DNA from 4 places in the Streptomyces sp. NBC_00984 genome. Region 3 is predicted to be linked to each of the others. Evidence: riboswitches for the same ligand, from Rfam matches in the RefSeq annotation. Region 3 holds a riboswitch; each other region holds the start of a gene.
The links. A riboswitch is a leader RNA that binds a small molecule or an ion and turns the genes downstream of it on or off. The one in region 3 is predicted to bind cyclic di-AMP.
Positions count from the first base shown of each region.

Region 1: linked by a shared signal. The riboswitch ahead of OG520_RS24505 (transglycosylase family protein) and the one ahead of OG520_RS05470 (peptidoglycan DD-metalloendopeptidase family protein) in region 3 are both predicted to bind cyclic di-AMP.
Region 2: linked by a shared signal. The riboswitch ahead of OG520_RS18925 (M23 family metallopeptidase) and the one ahead of OG520_RS05470 (peptidoglycan DD-metalloendopeptidase family protein) in region 3 are both predicted to bind cyclic di-AMP.
Region 4: linked by a shared signal. The riboswitch ahead of OG520_RS03255 (transglycosylase SLT domain-containing protein) and the one ahead of OG520_RS05470 (peptidoglycan DD-metalloendopeptidase family protein) in region 3 are both predicted to bind cyclic di-AMP.

Region 1 is NZ_CP108734.1:5,474,562-5,480,000, forward strand. Features, by position in the region: gene OG520_RS24490 (nucleoside triphosphate pyrophosphohydrolase) at 1-284, shown strand, start outside; gene OG520_RS24495 (cytochrome P450) at 418-1,743, shown strand; gene OG520_RS24500 (transglycosylase family protein) at 1,849-2,829, shown strand; cyclic di-AMP (ydaO/yuaA leader) riboswitch at 3,130-3,301, shown strand; gene OG520_RS24505 (transglycosylase family protein) at 3,305-4,081, shown strand; gene eno (phosphopyruvate hydratase) at 4,368-5,439, shown strand, end outside.
Region 2 is NZ_CP108734.1:4,276,552-4,281,990, forward strand. Features, by position in the region: gene OG520_RS18915 (PrsW family intramembrane metalloprotease) at 1-257, shown strand, start outside; gene OG520_RS18920 (aldo/keto reductase) at 325-1,269, opposite strand; gene OG520_RS18925 (M23 family metallopeptidase) at 1,484-2,716, opposite strand; cyclic di-AMP (ydaO/yuaA leader) riboswitch at 2,728-2,880, opposite strand; gene OG520_RS18930 (PP2C family protein-serine/threonine phosphatase) at 3,215-4,369, opposite strand; tRNA gene OG520_RS18935 (tRNA-Met) at 4,548-4,621, opposite strand; gene OG520_RS18940 (SPFH domain-containing protein) at 4,697-5,439, opposite strand, start outside.
Region 3 is NZ_CP108734.1:1,290,878-1,296,316, reverse strand. Features, by position in the region: gene OG520_RS05480 (tyrosine-protein phosphatase) at 1-59, opposite strand, end outside; gene OG520_RS05475 (alpha-galactosidase) at 285-2,381, shown strand; cyclic di-AMP (ydaO/yuaA leader) riboswitch at 2,677-2,833, shown strand; gene OG520_RS05470 (peptidoglycan DD-metalloendopeptidase family protein) at 2,837-3,775, shown strand; gene OG520_RS05465 (SGNH/GDSL hydrolase family protein) at 3,965-4,804, shown strand; gene OG520_RS05460 (STM4011 family radical SAM protein) at 4,855-5,439, opposite strand, start outside.
Region 4 is NZ_CP108734.1:784,356-789,794, reverse strand. Features, by position in the region: gene OG520_RS03270 (hypothetical protein) at 89-424, shown strand; gene OG520_RS03265 (DUF305 domain-containing protein) at 530-1,204, shown strand; gene OG520_RS03260 (ABC-F family ATP-binding cassette domain-containing protein) at 1,289-2,959, opposite strand; cyclic di-AMP (ydaO/yuaA leader) riboswitch at 3,607-3,793, shown strand; gene OG520_RS03255 (transglycosylase SLT domain-containing protein) at 3,798-4,286, shown strand; gene OG520_RS03250 (FAD-dependent monooxygenase) at 4,326-5,439, opposite strand, start outside.

The DNA.
Region 1 (5,439 bases), 4.2 Mb from region 3:
TGCACGCGCACTGGCTGCGGACCAAGGCCATCGAGAAGCAGCGCGACTCGGTCACCGACGGAGTCCCGCTCGGCCAGCCCGGTCTGGCCCTGGCGGCGAAGCTGGCCGGCCGGGTCCGTACCGCGGGGCTCGACGTGCCGCTCCCCACCGGCGACGGCATCGGCTACGAGCTCCTCGCCCTCGCCGTACGCGCCGAGCAGGACGGTATCGACCCCGAGGCCGCACTGAGGGCCGCGGGCCGCGCCTACCGCGACGCCATCAGGACGGCGGAGGGCAACGCCTAGGGCCTGTCCGGCCCTGATCCGCCGGACAGGCCCTAGCCCCGGAGTGCGACGGAACGGACCGTGCCGGAGGGCGACGACGGACCGTGCCGGAGGGCGCCGGATGACATTCGGGGGCAACGGATAACGTCGGGGGGTGAACCACAGCCCCGCCGACCGTCCCGCCGACCACCCCACCGATCAGCCCGCCGCCTGCCCCGTCGGCGCACCCGAACTCTTCACCTGGGAGTTCGCCACCGACCCGTACCCGGCGTACGCCTGGCTGCGCGAGCACAGCCCCGTGCACCGGACCGCACTGCCCAGCGGTGTCGAGGCCTGGCTCGTGACCCGGTACGCGGACGCGCGGCAGGCGCTCGCCGACTCCCGGCTCTCCAAGAACCCGGCGCACCACGCCGAGCCGGCGCACGCCAAGGGGAAGACCGGCATCCCGGGCGAGCGCAAGGCCGAGCTGATGACGCATCTGCTGAACATCGACCCGCCCGACCACACCCGGCTGCGCCGCCTCGTCTCCAAGGCGTTCACCCCGCGCCGGGTCGCCGAGTTCGCGCCGCGCGTGCAGGAACTGACGGACCGCCTCATCGACCGTTTCATCGAGGAGGGGAAGGCGGACCTCATCCACGACTTCGCCTTCCCGCTCCCCATCTACGCGATCTGCGATCTGCTCGGCGTCCCGCCCGAGGACCAGGACGACTTCCGGGACTGGGCGGGCATGATGATCCGCCACGGCGGCGGTCCGCGCGGCGGGGTGGCCAGATCGGTGAAGAAGATGCGCGGCTATCTCGCCGAACTGATCCACCGCAAGCGGGAGAACCCGGGGGACGACCTGATCTCCGGGCTGATCCGGGCCAGCGACCACGGCGAGCACCTCACCGAGAACGAGGCCGCGGCCATGGCCTTCATCCTGCTCTTCGCCGGATTCGAGACGACGGTCAATCTCATCGGCAACGGGGTCTACGCGCTGCTGCGCAACCCCGGGCAGCGGGAACGGCTCCAGCACGCGCTCGACTCGGGGGAGAGCGGGCTGCTGGAGACCGGGATCGAGGAACTGCTGCGGTACGACGGCCCGGTGGAGCTGGCCACCTGGCGGTTCGCCACCGAAGCGCTGACGCTCGGCGGGCAGGACATCGCGGCCGGGGACCCCGTGCTCGTGGTGCTCGCCGCGGCCGACCGCGACCCGGAGCGCTTCGAGGACCCCGACACGCTCGACCTCGCACGGCGTGACAATCAGCACCTCGGATACGGGCACGGCATCCACTACTGCCTGGGAGCGCCGCTCGCCCGGCTGGAGGGACAGACCGCGCTCGCCACGCTTCTGAACCGCCTTCCGGACCTGCGGCTTGCGGTGGAACCTACCGATTTGCGGTGGCGTGGCGGGCTCATCATGCGTGGACTTCGCACGCTCCCCGTGGAGTTCACGCCGGGGCCCGCGACCACCGGAACTGACGCTCCGTCAATTCTGTGACTTTCACGTGATCTGTGCTGCATCGACTTGTGATGCGCGTTCGAGTCCCGCTAGGTTCACCGTTCGACTCACCAGTCACATGTCAGTCACACGGAAGGCAACCCCATGGGCTCCGCGAACGGCAGACACCGTCGCCCCCGTCAGGCACCCGCCATCGTCGTCGCCGCGGGCGTGACCGGATCGGCCATCGCCATCCCGCTGCTCGGCGCGTCCGGTGCGCACGCGGCCGACGCCACGACCTGGGACCGGGTGGCCGAGTGCGAGAGCGGCGGATCGTGGAGTGCCGACTTCGGGAACGGCCACTACGGCGGCCTGCAGTTCTCGCCGGAGACCTGGAAGGCGTACGGCGGTGAGGCGTACGCGGAGCGCGCCGACCTCGCCAGCCGGGCGCAGCAGATAGCGGTGGCCGAGGAGGTCCTGGACGGCCGGGGCCCGCAGGCCTGGCCCAGCTGTGCGGTCATCTCCGGCCTCGCGGTGGACGGCACGCTGCCGGGGGTCGACCCGGGCTCCGTTCCCGCCGACGACCCGACCGGGAGCGCGAAGCCGGCTGACGACGCGTCGGCGGCCCCGTCCGACGACGCCACGCCGTCCGGGAGCGCCTCGGGCGGCTCGGACGCCGTGGACGGCTCGGACGGCTCGGACGGGGCCGACAAGCCGTCAGGGAAGGCCTCGCCGTCCCCGAAGTCCCCGAAGTCCCCGAAGTCCTCGGCTTCGACCGCTCCGTCTCCCGGAGCGTCCTCCGGTGCGCCCCGCGACACGTCCGATTCACCCGACTCGTCCGGTGATGCGGGTGGCAAGCACCGCGGCACGCCGGCCACCGAGGGGAGCCGCGGCACGGACGGCGGTGGCCGTGAGTCGGGCCGCCACGCCTCCCGCGGCGGCAACGGCGCGCGCGACACGGCCGAGCCGACGGCTGACGACGCGTACACCGTCCGGCCCGGCGACAACCTCTGGTCGATTGCTGATGCACAGAAGGTCCCTGGAGGCTGGCCCGCGCTCTACGAGGCCAATAAGGGTGCCGTCGGCTCCGACCCGGACCTCATCCTTCCTGGCCAGAGCCTCGATCTCGATGTGAAGGCCCAGTGAAGGCAGTCTGATAATCGCCTAAAAGCACCTCAAAAATCGGGGTAGTTCAGGGACCTATGTCCACTTATGCGTAAGTGAGACATGGGTCTCTTTGCGTCAACTGGCGTGTCGCGCCCGGGAGGCCCTTCCGCATCACGTCCCACCTGCGGAAACGACGGTTCTTCAGATGCAAGTACGGGTTGATTGTCCGATGTGTCCATCTTTGAATGTGGGGGTTGCGTATGTTTACGGTCGGAACCGCTCGCACCGCGGGCCCCGTCGACCGTCACGCCGAATCCTGCCGTCGGTCGAAGGGAACAGACGCGTAAAGCGCCGTAGGCAGGAGCGGGGGACCCAGGTAAGCGCCGGGCCCGATCGTCGAAAGACGTATCAGGACCGGCTTGGGGTGAAGTCGCGTGCTAGGACGTGCGACCGGGCAACTCACTTGGCCCGAACCCGACAGCTCACCTCGTAGGCGTCGGTGAGGAGAAGTTCCATGCTGCTTTCCAGCAAGGGCAAGCACCGCCGCCCGTCCAAGGCCGTCCGTATCGCCACGCTCGCCGGTGTCGCCGGTGCCGCCGTCGCCGTGCCCCTGATGGGTGCGACCAGCGCCTCCGCCGCCTCCGTCGCCACCTGGGACGCCGTCGCCCAGTGCGAGTCCGGCGGCAACTGGTCGATCAACACCGGCAACGGCTACTACGGCGGTCTGCAGTTCTCGCAGTCCAGCTGGGCCGCCGCCGGCGGTACGCAGTACGCCGCCCGTGCCGACCTGGCCACCAAGGCCCAGCAGATCGCCACCGCCGAGAGGCTCCTCGACATGCAGGGCCCGGGTGCCTGGTCCTGCGCCGGCGCCGGCAACCTGACCAGCGACGGTGTCGACCCGGGCGTCAACACCGGCTCCTCCTCGAACTCCACCGCGAGCTCCGGCGCCTCCGAGCAGCAGAGCGCCCCGGCTGCCCCGAAGCAGCAGTCGCAGCCGGTCCAGCAGGCCCAGCCGAAGCAGAGCGAGCGCACCGAGGCCCCCGCCGCCTCCCGCTCGGAGCGCTCCGCCGCCCCGCAGGCCGAGTCGAAGAAGACCGTCACCACCCCGACCGGCGAGAAGGTCGAGAAGGGTGACGGCGAGTACAAGGTCGTCTCCGGCGACTCCCTCAGCGAGATCGCGGCCGACCACAAGGTCGAGGGCGGCTGGCAGCAGCTGTTCGAGCTGAACAAGGACATCGTCAAGGACGCCGACCTGATCTACCCGGGTCAGCAGCTGCACCTGACGAAGTAGTCGAGGCTCTCTCCTCCCCGAGCACCCCGGCCCGGCGCGCATTCCCCCGTATGCGCCGGGCCGGGGTTCGGCCGTCCGCGCTCGGGGGAGCGCCGGACCGTTCAAGTGTTGTAGTTACTGGCCAGTAAATTTCTGCCTGTTTGCCCGGCAATGTGCGTCCTCGGGTCCTTTTTCGTCCCAGGGGTCGGGCGGTCGTCGGGCTCAGCGGGCCGGGCCGGTTAGGCTCTTGTCGCAAGGCCAAAGTGACCCTGCACAACCAGCGTCATATCCCAGAAGGAGATGCCTCGTGCCGTCCATCGACGTCGTCGTAGCCCGGGAAATCCTCGACTCCCGTGGAAACCCCACGGTCGAGGTAGAGGTCGGCCTCGACGACGGCAGCACGGGCCGTGCTGCCGTTCCGTCCGGCGCCTCCACCGGTGCGTTCGAGGCCATCGAGCTTCGCGACGGTGACCCCAACCGCTACCAGGGCAAGGGCGTCGAGAAGGCCGTCCTCGCCGTGATCGAGCAGATCGGCCCGGAGCTCGTCGGCTACGACGCCACCGAGCAGCGGCTGATCGACCAGGCGATGTTCGACCTGGACGCCACCGAGAACAAGGGCTCGCTCGGCGCCAACGCCATCCTCGGCGTCTCGCTGGCTGTCGCCCACGCCGCCTCCGAGGCCTCGGACCTGCCGCTGTTCCGCTACCTCGGCGGCCCGAACGCGCACCTGCTGCCCGTTCCGATGATGAACATCCTCAACGGCGGTTCGCACGCCGACTCCAACGTGGACATCCAGGAGTTCATGATCGCGCCGATCGGCGCGGAGTCCTTCTCCGAGGCACTGCGCTGGGGCGCCGAGGTCTACCACACGCTGAAGAAGGTCCTGAAGACCAAGGGTCTTTCGACCGGTCTCGGCGACGAGGGCGGCTTCGCGCCGAACCTGGAGTCCAACCGCGCCGCCCTCGACCTCATCGTCGAGGCCATCAAGGAAGCCGGCTACGCCCCGGGCAAGGACATCGCGCTCGCGCTCGACGTCGCCGCGTCCGAGTTCTACAAGGACGGCAAGTACGAGTTCGAGGGCAAGTCCCGCTCGGCCGCCGAGATGACCGAGTACTACGAGGAGCTCGTCTCCGCGTACCCGCTGGTCTCCATCGAGGACCCGCTGTACGAGGACGACTGGGCCGGCTGGAAGGTCATCACCGACAAGCTCGGCGCCAAGGTGCAGATCGTCGGCGACGACCTCTTCGTCACCAACCCTGAGCGCCTGGCCCGCGGCATCGAGGAGGGCTCCGCCAACGCCCTGCTCGTCAAGGTCAACCAGATCGGCTCGCTGACCGAGACCCTGGACGCCGTCGAGCTGGCCCAGCGCAACGGCTTCA
Region 2 (5,439 bases), 3.0 Mb from region 3:
GTCTGCAGGCCCGCCGCGGAGCGGCCGGCCCGGACTTCGCCGAACGCGAGCTGGAGCTGCTGCACCACCTCTGGCAACGCAGAGAGGTGGCCGCCCCCGCCCTGGCATACGCGGCCCAGGCGACGGGCCGCCTGCGCCCCTCGTACCCGCCGCCCCCGTGGGCGGTCCCGGCGCCGTACCCGCAGTACGGCGCCGGTTACAACCCATACATGCTGCCGCCACGGCAATCGGCCCGGAACAGGCCGGTTCAGCACTGAGGGCTTCGGCGCACCGCGTCCACGAGGGGCCGCCGCAGGCTCGGGAGCGGTGCGGTCGGTGCGTGTGTCAGGCGGATGCCTCGGTGAGTTCGGCCAGCTGCTGCTCGGTCAGCGAGAGGTCCGCGACGGCCACCAGCGCGGGCAGCTGCTCGACCGTACGGGCCGAGGCGATCGGCGCGGCCACGGTCGGGCGGGACGCGAGCCAGGCCAGCGCGACGGTCGCGATCTGGGCGTCGTGCTCCTGAGCGACCTTGTCCAGCGCGGCCAGGACCTTCTGGCCCCGCTCCGAGTCCCGGTACTGGCCGACGCTCTCGGCCCGCGCGCTCTCCACCGTGGCGCCCGGACGGTACTTGCCGGTGAGGAAGCCGGAGGCCAGGGCGAAGTACGGCACAGCGGCGAGCCCGGCGCGGGCGGCCGTGTCCTGGAGCTCGCCCTCGTAGGTGTCGCGGGAGACCAGGTTGTAGTGCGGCTGCAGGGCCACGTAGCGGGCCAGCCCCTCGCGCTCCGAGAAGTCCAGGGAGGCCTGGAGCCGCTCGGGGCTGATGTTGGAGGCGGCGATCTCCCGGACCTTGCCCTCCTTCACCAGCTGGTCGAGGGCGGTGATGATCTCCTCGACCGGGACGGTCTCGTCGTCGAAGTGCGTGTAGTAGAGATCGATGTGGTCGGTGCCGAGCCGACGCAGCGACGCCTCGGCCGCGGCCTTGATGTTGGCGGGCGCGAGCCCCTGGTACGAGGGGTGGGTGGAGACCTTGGTGGCGACGACGATGTCGGAGCGGTCGGAGCGGCCGGCGAGCCACTTGCCGATGACCGTCTCCGACTCCCCGCCCTCGTTGCCCGGCACCCAGGCGGAGTAGCCGTCGGCGGTGTCGATGAAGTTGCCTCCGGCCGCGACGTACGCGTCCAGCACGGCGAACGACTGCGCCTCGTCCGCGGTCCAGCCGAAGACGTTGCCGCCGAGGGCGAGCGGGAAGACCTGAAGGTCGGAGGAGCCCAGCTTACGAAGAGAAGTCATGGGTGGAACAACGAATTCCGGCGGGTCCGCTATTCCGGGTGCCCGCCGTTCTCCGGACCGGTCGTGACCGATCCCCGCGCCACTCACAACGGATTCCGGACCGGTCGCAGGAGGCCCCCGCAAGAGATCCCCGCACTGCTCACAACAGACCGGCAGCCCTGACGTCGGGGGGTGAGCGTCAGGACTGCCGGGGTTCATCGGGGCGGGCGTCGCCTCAGGGGTTGAGGCCCTTGCCGCGGAGCCAGGCCATCGGGTCGATGCCCGAACCACCGGCGGTGTGGACCTCCAGGTGGAGGTGCGGCCCGGTCACGTTGCCGGTCGCGCCGACCCGGCCGATCGTCTCACCGGTGCTGACCTTCTGGCCGACACCGACGCCGATCGAGGACTGGTGGCAGAACCACAGCTCCGTACCGTCGTCGAGCTCCAGCACCGTGCGGTAGCCGTACGCACCGGACCAGCCGGCCGACTTGACCGTGCCGCTGTGGATGGCCTTGATCGGGGTGCCGGTCGGAGCCGCGAAGTCGAGGCCGGTGTGGTAGCCGGAGGACCACATCGAGCCGGCTTCGCCGAAGGTCGAGGTGATCGTGTACGAGGAGGTCGGGATGGCGTAGCTGGCGGCGAGCTTGGCGAGCCGCAGGGCCTCCGCCTTCTTCTTGGCCTCTTCCTCCGCCTTCTTCTTCTCGGCGGCGGCCTTGGCCTTGGCCTCGCCCTGCTGCTTCTTGGCCTCGGCGGCCGCCTTCTCCGCGGCTTCCTTCTCCTGGGTCGCCTTGGCCTCGGCGGCGGCGGCGTCCTGCTGCTGCTCGGCCTGCTGGAGGATGCGGGCGCGGAGCGCCTCGCCGGCGTCCGTCGCGCCCTGCTCGGCCTCGGCGGTGGTGAGGCCGGCGGTGGTGAGCGGGGCGGAAGCGGCTGCGATCTCGGCCTTGTCCGCCTCGGACTCACCGGAGAACAGGGAGCCCACGCCGGGAAGGGACTTGGCGTCGGGGAGGTTGTCCGAGATGGCGTCGGGCACGGAGATGGAGACCGGCGGCTTGCCCTGCGCGGTGGCCATGCCACCCGCGCCGACCGCCGCTATGACGCCGACACCCAGCACCGTGGAGCTGCGGGCGAGTCCGTTGCGCTGCTTGGCGACGCGGTGCCTGCCGCGTACCGGGCGGACGGACTCCTCGGTGGGGTTCCACTCGTCCCAACCGCGTTCGGACTCAACGTCGTTGCCGTCGGCGCGGAAGTCGGCGCGGAGGTCGGCGCGGAAGTCGCTGCCGAACTCACCGGTGAAGTCGCCGCCCGGCTCGGTGCCGTAGTCGGTTCCGAACGCCGTCGCCGTCCCGGTGGGTGCGAAATCGGCGCCGTGGCCGGAGTCCGGCCGGGGGCCGAAGTCGGCGCCATAACCGGTGCCGTAGTCGGGATCGAACCGGTACGGGGCCTCGGGGGCAGGCTTGTTGGACGCCACGGGGGCGCACTCCTTTCCTTCCTTCTCGCCTACCGGGTTAGCTGACGGGTTCGGAGCAGGAAGGTCTCCTACGGGCCCCTCCGTCTCTCACGAGACACAGGTGTCCGATTCACCCCATGTAGGTGGTTCCCCGGTTCCCTTGCGGAATTCGGCGCTCGCGCACGGTGCCGCCATTGATGACGGCTGGGACGACCGCGCTGCGTTATCGAACGTTAATAGACACCGGGGCCGTATTCCAAGCTGTTCCCACTGATCGTTCACGTCTTTGGCCTGGACTTTACGGGACACAGTCGGGTGGAATCGGACGAGTTGACCGGCCCTCAGCCACTACCCCGATTCTGACGTTGCGTCAAACGTTATGCGGAGCGGCGCCTTTCGATTACGCACGGTGGCATCGCGCGTCCCGCCGCCTCCACATCGCGCGTCCCGCCCCTCGCATCGCCCGTCCCGTCCCCTCACGCCGCCCGTCCCGTCCCCTCACGTCTCGCGCCCCGCCCCTCACGTCGTCTCCGCGCCGACGATCCGCACGGTCCTCCGCCGGTCCGGCTGCCCCTCCGCGGGACGTACGACCGCGAGCAACGCCATGTCGTCGGTCGTCTCGCCGCCCGTGTGCAGCCGCACGTCATCGGTCAGCGCGGACAGCAGCTCCTCGGGCCCCGGAAAGATCCGCCCGCGCAGCCGGGCCGCCGGATCGTAGAAGACCCCGTCGGCGTTCCGCGCCTCGGAGAGGCCGTCCGTGTAGAGGAGCAGGGTCGTCCCGGCCGGCAGATCCCACTCGTCCGTCCGCTCCGCCCACACCCCCAGGCCCATGCCGAGCGGCAGCGCGGGCACGGAGGGCTTCAGCACCTCCAGCGCCCCGTCCGGGTGCAGCAGGATCGGCTCGGGGTGACCGCGGTTGACGATCCGCACCCGGGACAGCCCGGACGGGATCTCGGCCAGCACGGCGGTGATGAAGCCCTCCAGCACATCGAGCCCGCCCCGTCGCGCCTCCTCCCGGGCCAGCGCGCGCTCCAGCCGCCTCGCCACCCCCTCCAGCGAGGACTCCTGCTCGGCCGCCTCGCGGAACGCCCCGATGACCACCGCCACCGTCTCCACGGCGTCGAGCCCCTTGCCCCGTACGTCCCCGACCACCAGCCGCACCCCCCACGGGGTGTCCGAAACGGCGAACAGGTCGCCGCCGACGAACTCGTCCGCCTGCGCCGCCTCGTACCGCGCCGCGACCTGCAGTCCGCCGGTCCGGTCGGCCGGCTGCGGCAGCACCGCGCGCATGGCCGTCGCCGCGACGAACCGCGCGGAGGCCAGCTGCTCGTTGCTGCGCCGCACGACCCCGTTGATCACGACCGCGAGGACCGAGACGGTGCCCAGGGTGAGCAGCTCGATCAGCGGCACGGCCTGCGGCAACGTATTGCTGAACAGCCGCAGCGCGATGACGGCCAGCATCGCGGCGACACCGGTGCGGATGGTGCTGGCCAGCGAGAAGAACGGAGCGGCGATCAGCGGAGCGGCCACGAACAACGGAATGGCGGTGAAGGTCGGCGGGGTGAGGGCGTCGAACACCAGCCCGCCGAGAATCATCAGGGCGGGCAGCGTGCGTACGAACTGCCGGGTACCGCCCCCGGCATGCCTGCCACGCCGCTTCTCCCGCTTCCACACCTGTGGTCTCCTGCCCGGTTACGCGCGCGGCTGCGGACGGTACCGCGCCCCACTCCCAGGCTCGCCGGAGCGGAACGAAGCGGCGACTCCTCTTCGGCCAATGGGGCGACACCCGAGGTGCGGACCGCAACGAATCAGGCCCGGCACGCTGTATGCGTGCCGGGCCTGACTTCTTCAGTAGCGGGGACAGGATTTGAACCTGCGACCTCTGGGTTATGAGCCCAGCGAGCTACCGAGCTGCTCCACCCCGCGTCGGTAAACACAACTCTACGCCATGTCCGGCGCTCTCTTGACCACTCGGGTTCGCCCGGCCTTCGTCCGTCCGCGTCAGGACGGGTTCGTCTCGGAGATACGGGGTGCGGACGTGGCCTTCCCGTGGACCGCCGGCGGCTTCATCGGGTTCGCGCCCCGCTGGAGCGAGTGGAGGATCGCCAGCCCCTGGCCGACAACGCCCGCCGCCATCTCGTTGACACCGTTGGTGCCGTTGAGAACGGTGAGGTCGGCGCCGGACATGCCGCGGGCGGCGGCGTCGGCCAGGGCGGGCAGGTTCTCCACGATGCGGTTGGCCGCGATGAGCTCCTGGTTGCCGTCACGCAGCGAGGCGGCGCGGACGCTGTTGGCGTCGGCCTGCGCCTGGGCGAGCGTCCGCTCGGTGTACGCGTTGCCGTCGGCCTCGAACTTCATCCGGTCGCGGGCCGCCTCCGCCAGGGTGCGCTGCCGGTAGGCCTCGGCGTCCGCCGGGCGCCGGACCTCCGCCTCCAGCCGTTGCGCGGCGAGCGAGGCCTGCCGCTCGGCCAGTGCGGTCTGCTCCTCGATGACCTCCTGCGAGGCGCGGGCCTGGGCGAGCGGCCCGGCCTGCGCGGCGCGGGCGTTGTACTGCTCGGTCTCGGCGAGGAAGCCGGCCCGCTTGAGCGCGGTGTCGCGTTCGTACTCCGCCTTGAGCGCGGCGGCCTGCTGCTCGCGCTGGCTGGCTTCCTGGTCGGCCTTGGCCTCGGCGATCCGGGCCTGGCTGGCTACCGCGGCGGCGTGCGGGGCCGCGAGGTTCCTGATGTACCCGGTGGAGTCGTCGA
Region 3 (5,439 bases):
TTGCGGACGCCCGCCAGCTCGGGTTCCGTCGACGGTATCTGCGGCAACTGCTCCGTCACAGCGACTCCTGGTGTGTCTGGTGCCGACGCGAGTCGCCGGCAAGGCCACTCCCGCGACGATACGACATTGATTCCTCAGGCAATCATCTCGGCCTTTCCCTGTCGATACCTGGGCGAACTCCATTGCTTCCGCGGCGAATCCGCCCGGTGAATTCCTTGCCAGGCCGTTGCCCATGCCCCACTGATGGTCGATGATGTGCGGAACTGTTGGAATGTGGGGATGCGATGATCGAGACGGGCAACACCGGCCGGACCTGGCTGCTCACCGGGGCGAGCAGTAGCTACGCACTGCGACTGACCGAGCAGGACGAGCTGGTCCATCTGCACTGGGGGCCGAGGATCTCCCTCGCGGCGGCCGAGGCACTGGCCGCGGCGCCGGAGCTGCCCTTCAGGGCCTTCGAGTCCCACCTCGACGGCCGTGAGGAATATCCGGTGGAGGGCGGCCCCAGGTTCGTCCGCCCGGCACTCTCGGTACGCACCCCGCAGGTCCGCGGCACCGAGTGGGCCTTCGCCGCCGCCGTGGTGGACGGGGACGAACTGCGGATCGGCTTCACCGACTCCGTGCACCGGCTCGCCCTCACCCTGCACTACCGGGTGCGGGGCGACTCCGATGTCGTGGAGCGCTGGACCACCGTCGCCCATGCCGGGCCGGACGGACCGCCGCTGGAACTGCTGCGCGCCGACGCGGCCGCCTGGTCGCTGCCCGCCCGCGACGGCTGGCGGCTGAGCCAGCTGCACGGACGCTGGGCGGCGGAGTCGCGGCTGGAACGGGCGGAGCTGATCCACGGCGAGAGCGTCATCTCCAGCCGGCGCGGCCACACCGGCCATCAGCACCTGCCGTGGGTCGCGCTGGACGCCGACGGCGCGGCGACCGAGGAGAGCGGTGAGGTGTACGGCTGCGCGCTCGGCTGGTCCGGGTCGTGGCGGATCTCCGTGCAGCGGCTGCCCGACGGGCTCGTGCAGATCAACGGCGGCGCCGGCTACGACGACTCCGGGCTGCTGCGGCTCGCACCGGGGGAGTCGTACACCACGCCCGTGTTCGCCGGTCTGTGGAGCGGTCAGGGGTTCGGCGGGGCCAGCCGCGCCTGGCATGCCTGGCAGTTGGCCCATGTGATCCCGGACGCGGAGAACCTGCGGCCGGTGCTCTACAACTCCTGGGAGGCGACGGGCTTCGACGTCTCGATGGACCAGCAGCGCGCTCTCGCCGAGCGCGCCGCCGCGATGGGCGTCGAGCTGTTCGTGGTGGACGACGCGTGGTTCGGGCAGCGGACCAGTGACGCGGCCGGGCTCGGCGACTGGACGCCGAATCCGGACCGCTTCCCCGGAGGGCTGAAGCCGCTCGCCGACGAAGTGCACGGGCTCGGCATGCAGTTCGGTATCTGGGTCGAACCGGAAATGGTCAACGCCGACAGTGATCTCTATCGCGCGCACCCCGACTGGGTGCAGCACTTCCCCGGCCGGGCGCGGACGGAGTACCGCAACCAGCTGGTGCTCAATCTGGCCCGCCCCGATGTACAGGCATATCTCTGGGAGCAGCTGGACACGCTGCTCTCCGGCACGCCCGTCGACTATGTGAAATGGGATTTCAACCGCTGCTTCACCGATGCGGGCTGGCCGGGCGAGGAGTACCCGCAGAAGCTCTGGATCGAGCACGTGAACGGCCTGTACGCGCTGATCGACCGGCTCAGGGCCGCGCATCCCACGGTCGCGTTCGAGTCCTGCTCGGGCGGCGGCGGCCGGGTCGACCTGGGGATTCTGTCCCGTACGGACCAGGTGTGGACCTCCGACAACACCGATCCGCTCGACCGTCTCGCCATCCAGGAGGGCTTCGGGCACATCCACCCGGCCCGGGTGATGGCCGCCTGGGTCACCGACAGCCCGAACCACCAGCTCAACGGCAGGGTCAGCTCGCTGCGCTTCCGCTTCGTGAGTGCCATGGCCGGTGTGCTCGGGGTCGGCGGGGACCTCACCGAATGGAGCGAGGAGGAGCTGGCCGAGGCGCGGACCTGGGTGGAGCTCTACAAGGAGATCCGGCCGGTCGTGCAGCACGGCGCGCTGTACCGGCTGCGCGAGCCGCGGGGCGGACTGAGCGCGGTCCAGTACGTCCACGGGGCAGAGACCGTGGTCCTGATGTGGCTGGAGGCGCAGCGATACGGGGAGCGGCCCCCGGCCCTGCGGCTGCGCGGGCTCGATCCCGAAGCGACGTACACCTGCCTGGACACGGGGGCCGTGCACCACGGTTCGGCACTGCTGCACCAGGGGCTGCACAGCGGACTTCGGGGCGATCTCGACGCGCGGGTGCTGAGGCTCCGGCGGGGGTGACAGATGGGGCATGTCCGTAATGCGGGCTTTGTCTGAATATGGCCCGCTTGTACGGGAGATGATCGCCGCCTCGTGAGCGGGATCATATCCGTGACGGTGTGTGGTGAGGGACGAGTTGGGCATTCCGTGCGCGGCGCGGAAAGCCAAGATCCTTAATCCACGGAGTGTGACCGGAATTCCGCGCCGATTTCCCGGCGCGGATTCCGGCATGGAACCTGTGGCTTGTTCTCGTCGTCCCGACTCGCTTACGGTCACCGTCAATCCGGACGGACCGCCTAATCCTGCCGCCGCCCGGAATTCACATCCACTCATCGCGTGGCAGGAGCGGGGGAACCAGGTAAGCCGCCGACCGGAGAAATCCGGCCGGCTCGGGGTGAAGTCGCGCTCAGCGCGGCCGGGCATCTCCAGCCCGAACCCGACAGCTCACCTCGCAGGCGCCGGAGAGGAAATACGCCATGCCCATATCGGGTAAGCACCGCCGTCCGAAGTTCGGCCCCATCGCCCGTGGCGTCGCCGCGGCAGGCGCCGGTGGCGCCGTCCTCGCGCTGCCGCTGCTCGGTGCCACCGGTGCCCACGCCGCGGAGCAGGCCGCCCCGGCCGCCGCGCCGCAGTCGGCCGCCGTCACGCACGCCGAGCCGGTCGCGCAGAAGCAGGCCGCCACCACGACGTACTCCGTCGTCTCCGGCGACTACCTGTCGAAGATCGCCGCCGAGCACAAGATCAAGGGCGGCTGGGAGAAGCTGTACCAGGACAACCGCAAGGTCGTCGGCGAGAACCCCGGCCTGATCTTCCCGGGCATGAAGCTGACCCTCGGCGCCAAGGCGACCGGCGACGCCGTGGCCACCGGTGCCGGCGCCGGCTCGGCCCTCCCGTCGAAGGCGCCCTCGGCTCCCTCGAAGGCCGCGGAGAAGTCCGCCCCGGCCAAGTCCGTGACCGCCGTCCCGCAGTCCAAGGCCCCGGCCTCCGCTCCGGCCGCCCAGAGCAGCGGCTCCGGCTACGTCCACCCGGTCCCCGGCAACCACACCACCAACTACCGCGCCTCCGGCTCCAACTGGTCCAGCGGCAGCCACACCGGGATCGACTTCCCCGTCTCCACCGGCACCAGCGTGAAGGCCATCACCTCCGGCACCGTCGTCGCCGCCGGCTGGGGTGGCGCGTACGGCAACCAGGTCGTCATCAAGCACACCGACGGCCACTACTCGCAGTACGGCCACCTGTCCTCCCTCTCCGTCTCGGTGGGCCGGGCCGTGAGCGCCGGTCAGCAGGTCGGCCTCTCCGGCGCCACCGGCAACGCCACCGGCCCGCACCTGCACTTCGAGGTCCGCACGGGCCCGGCGTACGGCTCGGACATCGACCCGATCGCCTTCCTGGCCTCGCACGGCATCTACGTCTGAGCGGAACGGCCGGGCAGCTGAGCAACAAAGCATGACCTGAGCAACACGGAAGGGGCGGTGCGCGGCGGCGCACCGCCCCTTCCGCTTATTCCCCCTTTACCAAAACCTGACCGGGTGGTCTATCTCACCACCCGTCAACCCCATATTACGGTCGCGTAGGTCACATTCAGCGGTGCAGGATAAGCGTTTGTGGCAGACGATTCGAGAAAAAACCAACGTGGCGTCATCAACCGACAGGGCGTCATCGGGTCGTACGCGGCGATTGGCGACAGCTTCACCGAGGGAGTCGGCGACCCCGGCCCGGACGGGACCTTCGTCGGCTGGGCGGACCGATTCGCGGTACTCCTCGCGGACCAGCTCCCGGACCCCGATGCGGGCACCGAAGGTTCCGCGCACGGGAATTTCAGGTACGCCAATCTCGCCGTACGCGGACGCCTCCTCGACCAGATCGTCGAGGAGCAGGTACCGCGCGCCAAGGAGCTCGCACCCGACCTGGTGAGCTTCTGCGCGGGCGGCAACGACATCATCCGGCCGGGCACCGACCCCGACGACGTGGCCGAGCGCTTCGAGCGCGCGGTCGCGGAGCTGACCGAAGCGGTCGGCACGGTCATGGTCACCACCGGCTTCGACACCCGTGGCGTTCCCGTGCTGCGCCATCTGCGCGGCAAGATCGCCACGTACACCGCCCATGTACGGGCCATCGCCGACCGCTACGACTGCCCGGTCCTCGACCTGTGGTCGCTGCGGTCCGTCCAGGACAGGCGCGCCTGGGACGACGACCGGCTCCATCTGTCGGCCGAGGGACACACCAGGGTCGCGCTGCGCGCCGCCCAGGTCCTCGGCATCGATGTGCCGGCCGACCCCGACCAGGAATGGCCCCCGCAGGCACAGCGCGGCACCCTCGAAGTACGGCGCGACGACATCCACTGGGCGCGGGAGTACCTGGTTCCGTGGATCGGCCGGCGGCTGCGCGGCGAGTCCTCGGGCGACCACGTCGAGGCGAAGCGGCCGGACCTCCTGCCGCTCTAGACAGATGTCCGCGCCCCGTGCTGCCGCCGCTCGCCGGACCGGCCTGAACCTCAGACCGGTCCGGCGAGCGACGACAGCGGAGCGGCCGGTATCCGCTCCAGCACACCGCCCGCGAAGACGTCGTACAGCGGCAGCGTCTCCAGGTGCACGTAGCCGATGTGGCAGTCGCAGACCGCCAGCGGACAGGCGCGCGGACCGAGGGCCCGCCGGTAGCTCCCGTCGTAGAGATTGCCGAGCTCCGCCGGTACGAAATGGCAGCGCCGCACGGTGCCGTCACCGTCCACCGAGATGACCGACTCGCCGGTCCGGCAGGGCAGCCCGGCCGACCGGTGCGGATGCCGGCTGTACGGGAAGAGCGGGTCGACGGCCGTCCAGCGGTCCGCCTCCTCGTCCGTGTAGGTGTGGCCCTCCGCCGCGTTCACCCAGAGATAGACCTCGTCCGGCAGCGCCGCGCGCAGCTGCCGCGCCTCGTCGAGGTGGTCGTCGAGCCCGACGACACCGACACTGTGCCGGATGCCGAGCGCGGTCAGCTCCCGGCACTTGGTGAGGAACCGCTCGTACGGCGTCTGCCCCGGGTGGTACGTGCACCACAGGGCGATCTTCTCGCGGCCCGCCTCACCGGCCTCGGCCAGCCA
Region 4 (5,439 bases), 510 kb from region 3:
CGAGGCAGCCGTGGATCGCGGACGGACGCGCACACCGGGAGGGTCCCGGCTGCTCGTGCTGTGTGCCGTCCTGTGCGGACTGTTCCTCATGCACGGCGCACCGGCGAGCGCCGCGGAGGGCTGTCACGACGCGACGGCCGTGACCGCGCCCGTGTCCATGACCACGACTGCCGGTCACCCCGCGGTGCGGGGCGAGCACGACCCCGCTCGCGTTGCCGCCGCCAGGCCGGCGACGGACGGCGAGTCGTGCGTATTCACCCATGCCCGTGACCGGGTGCTGCCGCTGCTGATGGCGCTGGGTCTGGTGCTCCTGGCCGTTCGGGCGCTCGCCGGGCGCCGTACGGCCGTACGCGGACCGGCGCGGCGGGGACCGCCGTTCGCCGGCAGAGATCTGCTGCTCCAGGTGTGCATCGCGCGGACGTGACAGGAATCCGCCGGTCCACGGCCCCCCCCGGGGCCGGACCGGCCGGACGACCCTGCCCCTTTCGCGCGCCACGGACGTGGCGCATCCACCTGGAAAGAATCCGTGATGTCCGCTTCCCTGTCCTCTGCTGTCCGCCGCCGCACGCTCGCGGCCGCCGGTACCGTCGCCGCCCTCGCTCTGACGCTGGCGGCCTGCGGTTCCTCCGACGGCTCGAAGTCCGACGGTTCGTCCATGCCCGGCATGAACCACGGCTCGCGCAACGCCTCCGCACCGGCCACCCCCGGCGGTGCGTTCAACGACGCGGACGTGACGTTCGCGCAGCAGATGATCCCGCACCACCAGCAGGCCATCGAGATGGCGAAGCTGGCCGACGGCCGCGCCTCCGACCCCGAGATCAAGAAGCTGGCCACCGCGATCGAGAAGGCCCAGGACCCCGAGATCAACACGATGAAGGGCTGGCTGACTTCGTGGGGCAGGCCGCTGCCCGCGTCCTCGTCCTCGATGGGTGACATGCCCGGGATGGACCACGGCTCGGACGGCTCGGGAATGCCCGGAATGATGTCCGGCAAGGACATGGGCGACCTGGCGGCCGCCAAGGGCAGGGACTTCGACAAGAAGTTCGCCCAGCTCATGATCGGCCACCACCAAGGCGCGGTCACCATGGCCGAGGACGAGCAGAAGAACGGCGACAACGTCGACGCGAAGAAGCTCGCCGGCGCTGTCGTCACGGCTCAGACCGCCGAGATCGAGCAGATGAACAAGATCATCGACCGGCTCTGATCCCGGCAGGGGTGCGGGCCTCCCTCGCATGACGGTCCGGATGCCGTCATGCGAAGGCCCGCACCCTCGGGCCTCTCGTCCCGATCAGGCCGGGCTCGCGTGCTCCGGCGCCGCCAGCAGATCACCCACCTCCTGTGCGGTGGTCTCCCGGAGCTCCTCCGCGACCAGCAGCCACCGGGTGATGCCGACCGATTCGAGGAACGGCAGATCGTGACTGGCGATCAGCAGTGCGCCCTCGTAGGACTCCAGCGCACCGGTCAGCTGCCGCGCGCTGGCGATGTCGAGGTTGTTGGTCGGTTCGTCCATCATCAGCAGTTGCGGGGCCGGTGCGGCGAGCATCGTCGCCGCGAGGGCGGCACGGAAGCGTTCTCCGCCCGACAGCGTGCCCGCCGGCTGCTCCGCGCGCTTCCCCCGGAACAGGAAGCGCGCGAGCTGGGCACGGATGTGGTTGTCGGTGACCCCGGGCGCCATGCGGGCCACGTTCGCCGCGACGCTCAGCTCCTCGTCCAGCACATCGAGCCGCTGCGGAAGGAACCGCGTCGGCACGAAGGTCCTGGCCTCGCCGGACAAGGGGGCCAGCTCACCGGTGATCGTGCGCAGCAGTGTCGTCTTCCCGGCGCCGTTGCGACCGACGAGCGCGATCCGCTCGGGTCCCTGCACCCGGAGACTGCCCTCGCGCAGCCTGCCGAACCGGGGGCGCAACTCGTGCAGGTTCAACACGCTGCGTCCGGCGGGCACCGCCGTGTGGGGAAGACTCACGCGGATCTCGGCATCGTCGCGGATCGCGTCCGCGGCCTCCTCCCGGCGCTCGCGCGCCTCGCCGAGCCGCTCCTCGTGGACGCCGCGAAGTTTGCCCGCCGACTCCTGCGCGGACCGCTTGCGGCGGCCGGCCAGGATCTTCGGGAGGCTCCCCTCGGCCTCGATCTTCCTGCCGTTCCTCTGGCGTCGGGCCAGCTTCACCTGGGTCTCCTCCAACTCGCGTTTCTGGCGGCGCACATCGGCTTCCGCGGCCCGCAACATCCGTCCGGCGGCCTCCTGTTCGGTGGCCACGGCCTCCTGGTACGCGGACCAGCCACCGCCGTACCAGTTCACGGACCCGGCGCGCAGTTCGGCGATGCGGTCCATGCGCTCCAGCAGTTCGCGGTCATGGCTGACCACGACCAGTACGCCCGAGCGCCAGGAGTCGACGGCCTCGTAGAGCCTCCGGCGCGCGAACATGTCGAGGTTGTTGGTGGGCTCGTCCAGGAGGAGGACATCGGGACGCTCCAGCAGCAGCGCTGCCAGGCGCAGCAGGACAGTCTCCCCGCCGGACAACTGGCCGACGGTGCGGTCCAGTTCCACGCCGCCGAGTCCGAGTGAGCCCAGTGTCGCCAGGGCCCGTTCCTCCACGTCCCAGTCGTCGCCGATCCTCTCGAAGTGCTTCTCGTCGACGTCGCCGGCCTCGATGGCACGCAGCGCGTCGCGCCGTTCGGCGATGCCCAGGGCCCGGTCCACCCGCAGTGTCGTGTCGAGGGTGATGTTCTGCGGAAGGTGGGCGAGGCTGCCGCCCACGGTCACCGAGCCCTGGGACGGGCGCAGCCGACCGGCGAGCAGCCGCAGCAGTGTGGACTTGCCCGCGCCGTTGGTGCCGACGAGACCGATGCGGCCCCGGCCGATGCTGAGCGAGAGGCCGTCGAAGACGGTCGTGCCGTCCGGCCACCGGAAGGACAGGGCCGAGCAGGTGAGGGAGGCGTGGGGGGTGGTGGGTGTCGCCATGGTGTTCCTCGCATTCGCAAGCGCAGTGATGGGGGCTTCGTATGCGAGCACCACGCGGCGACCGAGCAGCAGAGAAAGGTGCGGCGTCCGGAAGACAGAGGGACGGTTCATGCACCGAGGTCGCATCCACGCGGGGTCACGGGCAGCGCGGAGCGCTGCTACAGCGTGACGGGCGTACGGGCTGTGCCGTACGGCGCGATGTTCGCGAACCTCAGATGCGCAACGTCCACCTCTATCGGAGACAACAGGACATCAAAACCTTAACCACGGGGAGGAGCGATGGCAATGCCATGGCAATGCCTCGCGGTTTCGGGTGGGGCCTGGGCGTGGGCCTCGAACGACGACGCGTAAGCGCTGTGTGTGCGATCCAGGGCAGTTGCCCTTTTGGGCGATTAGGGGGCATTTGATGCAATTGTTGCTTTCGGGCATAGGGCGATATGCCCCTTTTGGGATTTCGTGGCGCGAGTCACGTTCGAGCCCTCGAATGTCGCACCGTGCAATTCGGTTCCCTTTCCGCGCAAGGAAAGCGAACCGTTCCATGTGAGGTGGATTACCCCGATTCCGATGACTCGATCTTGTAAGTGAATTGCGTTCGGAAATCAGGGGCTTGTCCCTTTCGGTCCTTCTCGCCTACGGTCACCGTCAATCCGGACGGAACGCCGAATCCTGCCGCCGCCCGGCATTCCCATCCACTCGTGTACGGCAGGAGCGGGGAACCCAGGTAAGCCGCCGATCCGGTATCCGGAACGGCTCGGGGTGAAGTCGCATTCGTGTGCGGCCAGGCATCTCCAGCCCGAACCCGACAGCTCACCTCGCAGGCGACGGAGAGGAATCCATCATGACCTCAACGGGTACGTACCGTCGTCGCAGGCCCACCTCGCTGACCAGGGGCTTCATCGCCCTGGGCACGGGTGCCGCCGTACTCGTGCTTCCGCTGATCGGTGCCCACGCCGCCTCGGCGGCGCCGGCGCAGACCGTCCGTGCCGCCGCGCCGACCGCGGCGTACACCGACGATCTGGACGGCTGGATCAAGGAGTCGCTGGCCGTCATGGCCCAGCACGGCATCCCCGGCAGCTACAACGGCATCCACCGCAACGTCATGCGCGAGTCCTCCGGCAATCCCCTCGCCATCAACAAATGGGACTCGAACGCCGCCGCCGGAACGCCGTCCAAGGGCCTCCTCCAGATCATCGATCCGACGTTCCGGGCCTACCACGTGCCCGGCACGGCGATGGACAGCTACGACCCCGTCGCCAACATCACGGCAGCGTGCAACTACGCGGCCGCCAAGTACGGCTCCATCGACAACGTCTCCGGGGCCTACTGACATACGGAACGGGCGGTCTCCGGGCCGTCGCCCCCGCGGTCACCCCAGCCGCGGGGGCGTCCAGTCGGCATGGCGCAGGATCGTGCGGACGGTGACGCGGGACGGTGCGAGGCGCAGCGCCGTGTTGCGCAGCGCGACGGCCGCCGGCCGGGACAGCCGCTGACCCATCCGACCGGCCCGGCGGGCGGCTCGGGCGACCGACTGGCTGCGGGGCCGGCGTTCGGCGTCGTAGCGGCCGAGCGCCGACTCGACAGTGGGCTCGGTGCGGAGTGCGGCGGCCAGTGTCGCCGCGTCCTCCAGGGCCTGGCACGCCCCCTGGCCGAGGTGCGGTGTCATGGCATGGGCCGCATCGCCGAGCAGGGCGACCCGGCCCACCGCGTAGGAAGGGAGCGGGACGACCAGTTCGTCGACGTCATGGTGCAGGACGGCGTCGGGCCGGGTTGCCGCCAGCAGCGCGGGAATGGGGTCGTGCCAGCCGCCGAACCTGCGGCGGACCTCGGCAAGGGGATCCGGATGGCGCACACCGGCAGGGGCGTTGAGCACCGCGTGCCACTCGGCCCGGCCGTCCGTGAAGGCGATGTGGCCGAACTCGGCCCCCGGCCCCCAGGTGAGCTCGAAGTCGGTACTCAGGCCGACCGGGGACTCGGTGATGGCGCGCAGCACGGTCGAGCCGCTGTAGGCCGGACCGGGGTGCCCCGGGAAGAGCCGGGAGCGCAATCCGCTGCCGATGCCGTCGGCGGCCACGGCCAGATCCGCGTCGAGGAGGGTGTCACCGGCGGTGAGGCGCACCCGCGAGGCGTCGGAGCGGTCGACGGACGTCACCTCGGCTCCGACGAGCAGGGACTCGGGAGGCAGTGCCTCGCGCAGCAGCCGGTGCAGCGTGGCCCGGGGGATGCCCACGATCGGGGTCCCCAGCTCGCGCTCCAGTGCGGCTCCGTCCATGCGTGCCAGCAGACGTCCGCCCGGGGTGCGGGTGCCGCCGGTGTACTGCGGCCGTGCTGCCGCACGCACCGGCCCGCCGACGCCGAGGGCGTCCAGTGCGCGCAGGCCGTTCGCATGCAGGGAGATGCCCGCGCCCGCGTCGTCGAGGGTGCGGGCGCGCTCGACGACCGTCGCCTCCCAGCCGATGAGTCGCAGCCCGATCGCGGCGGCC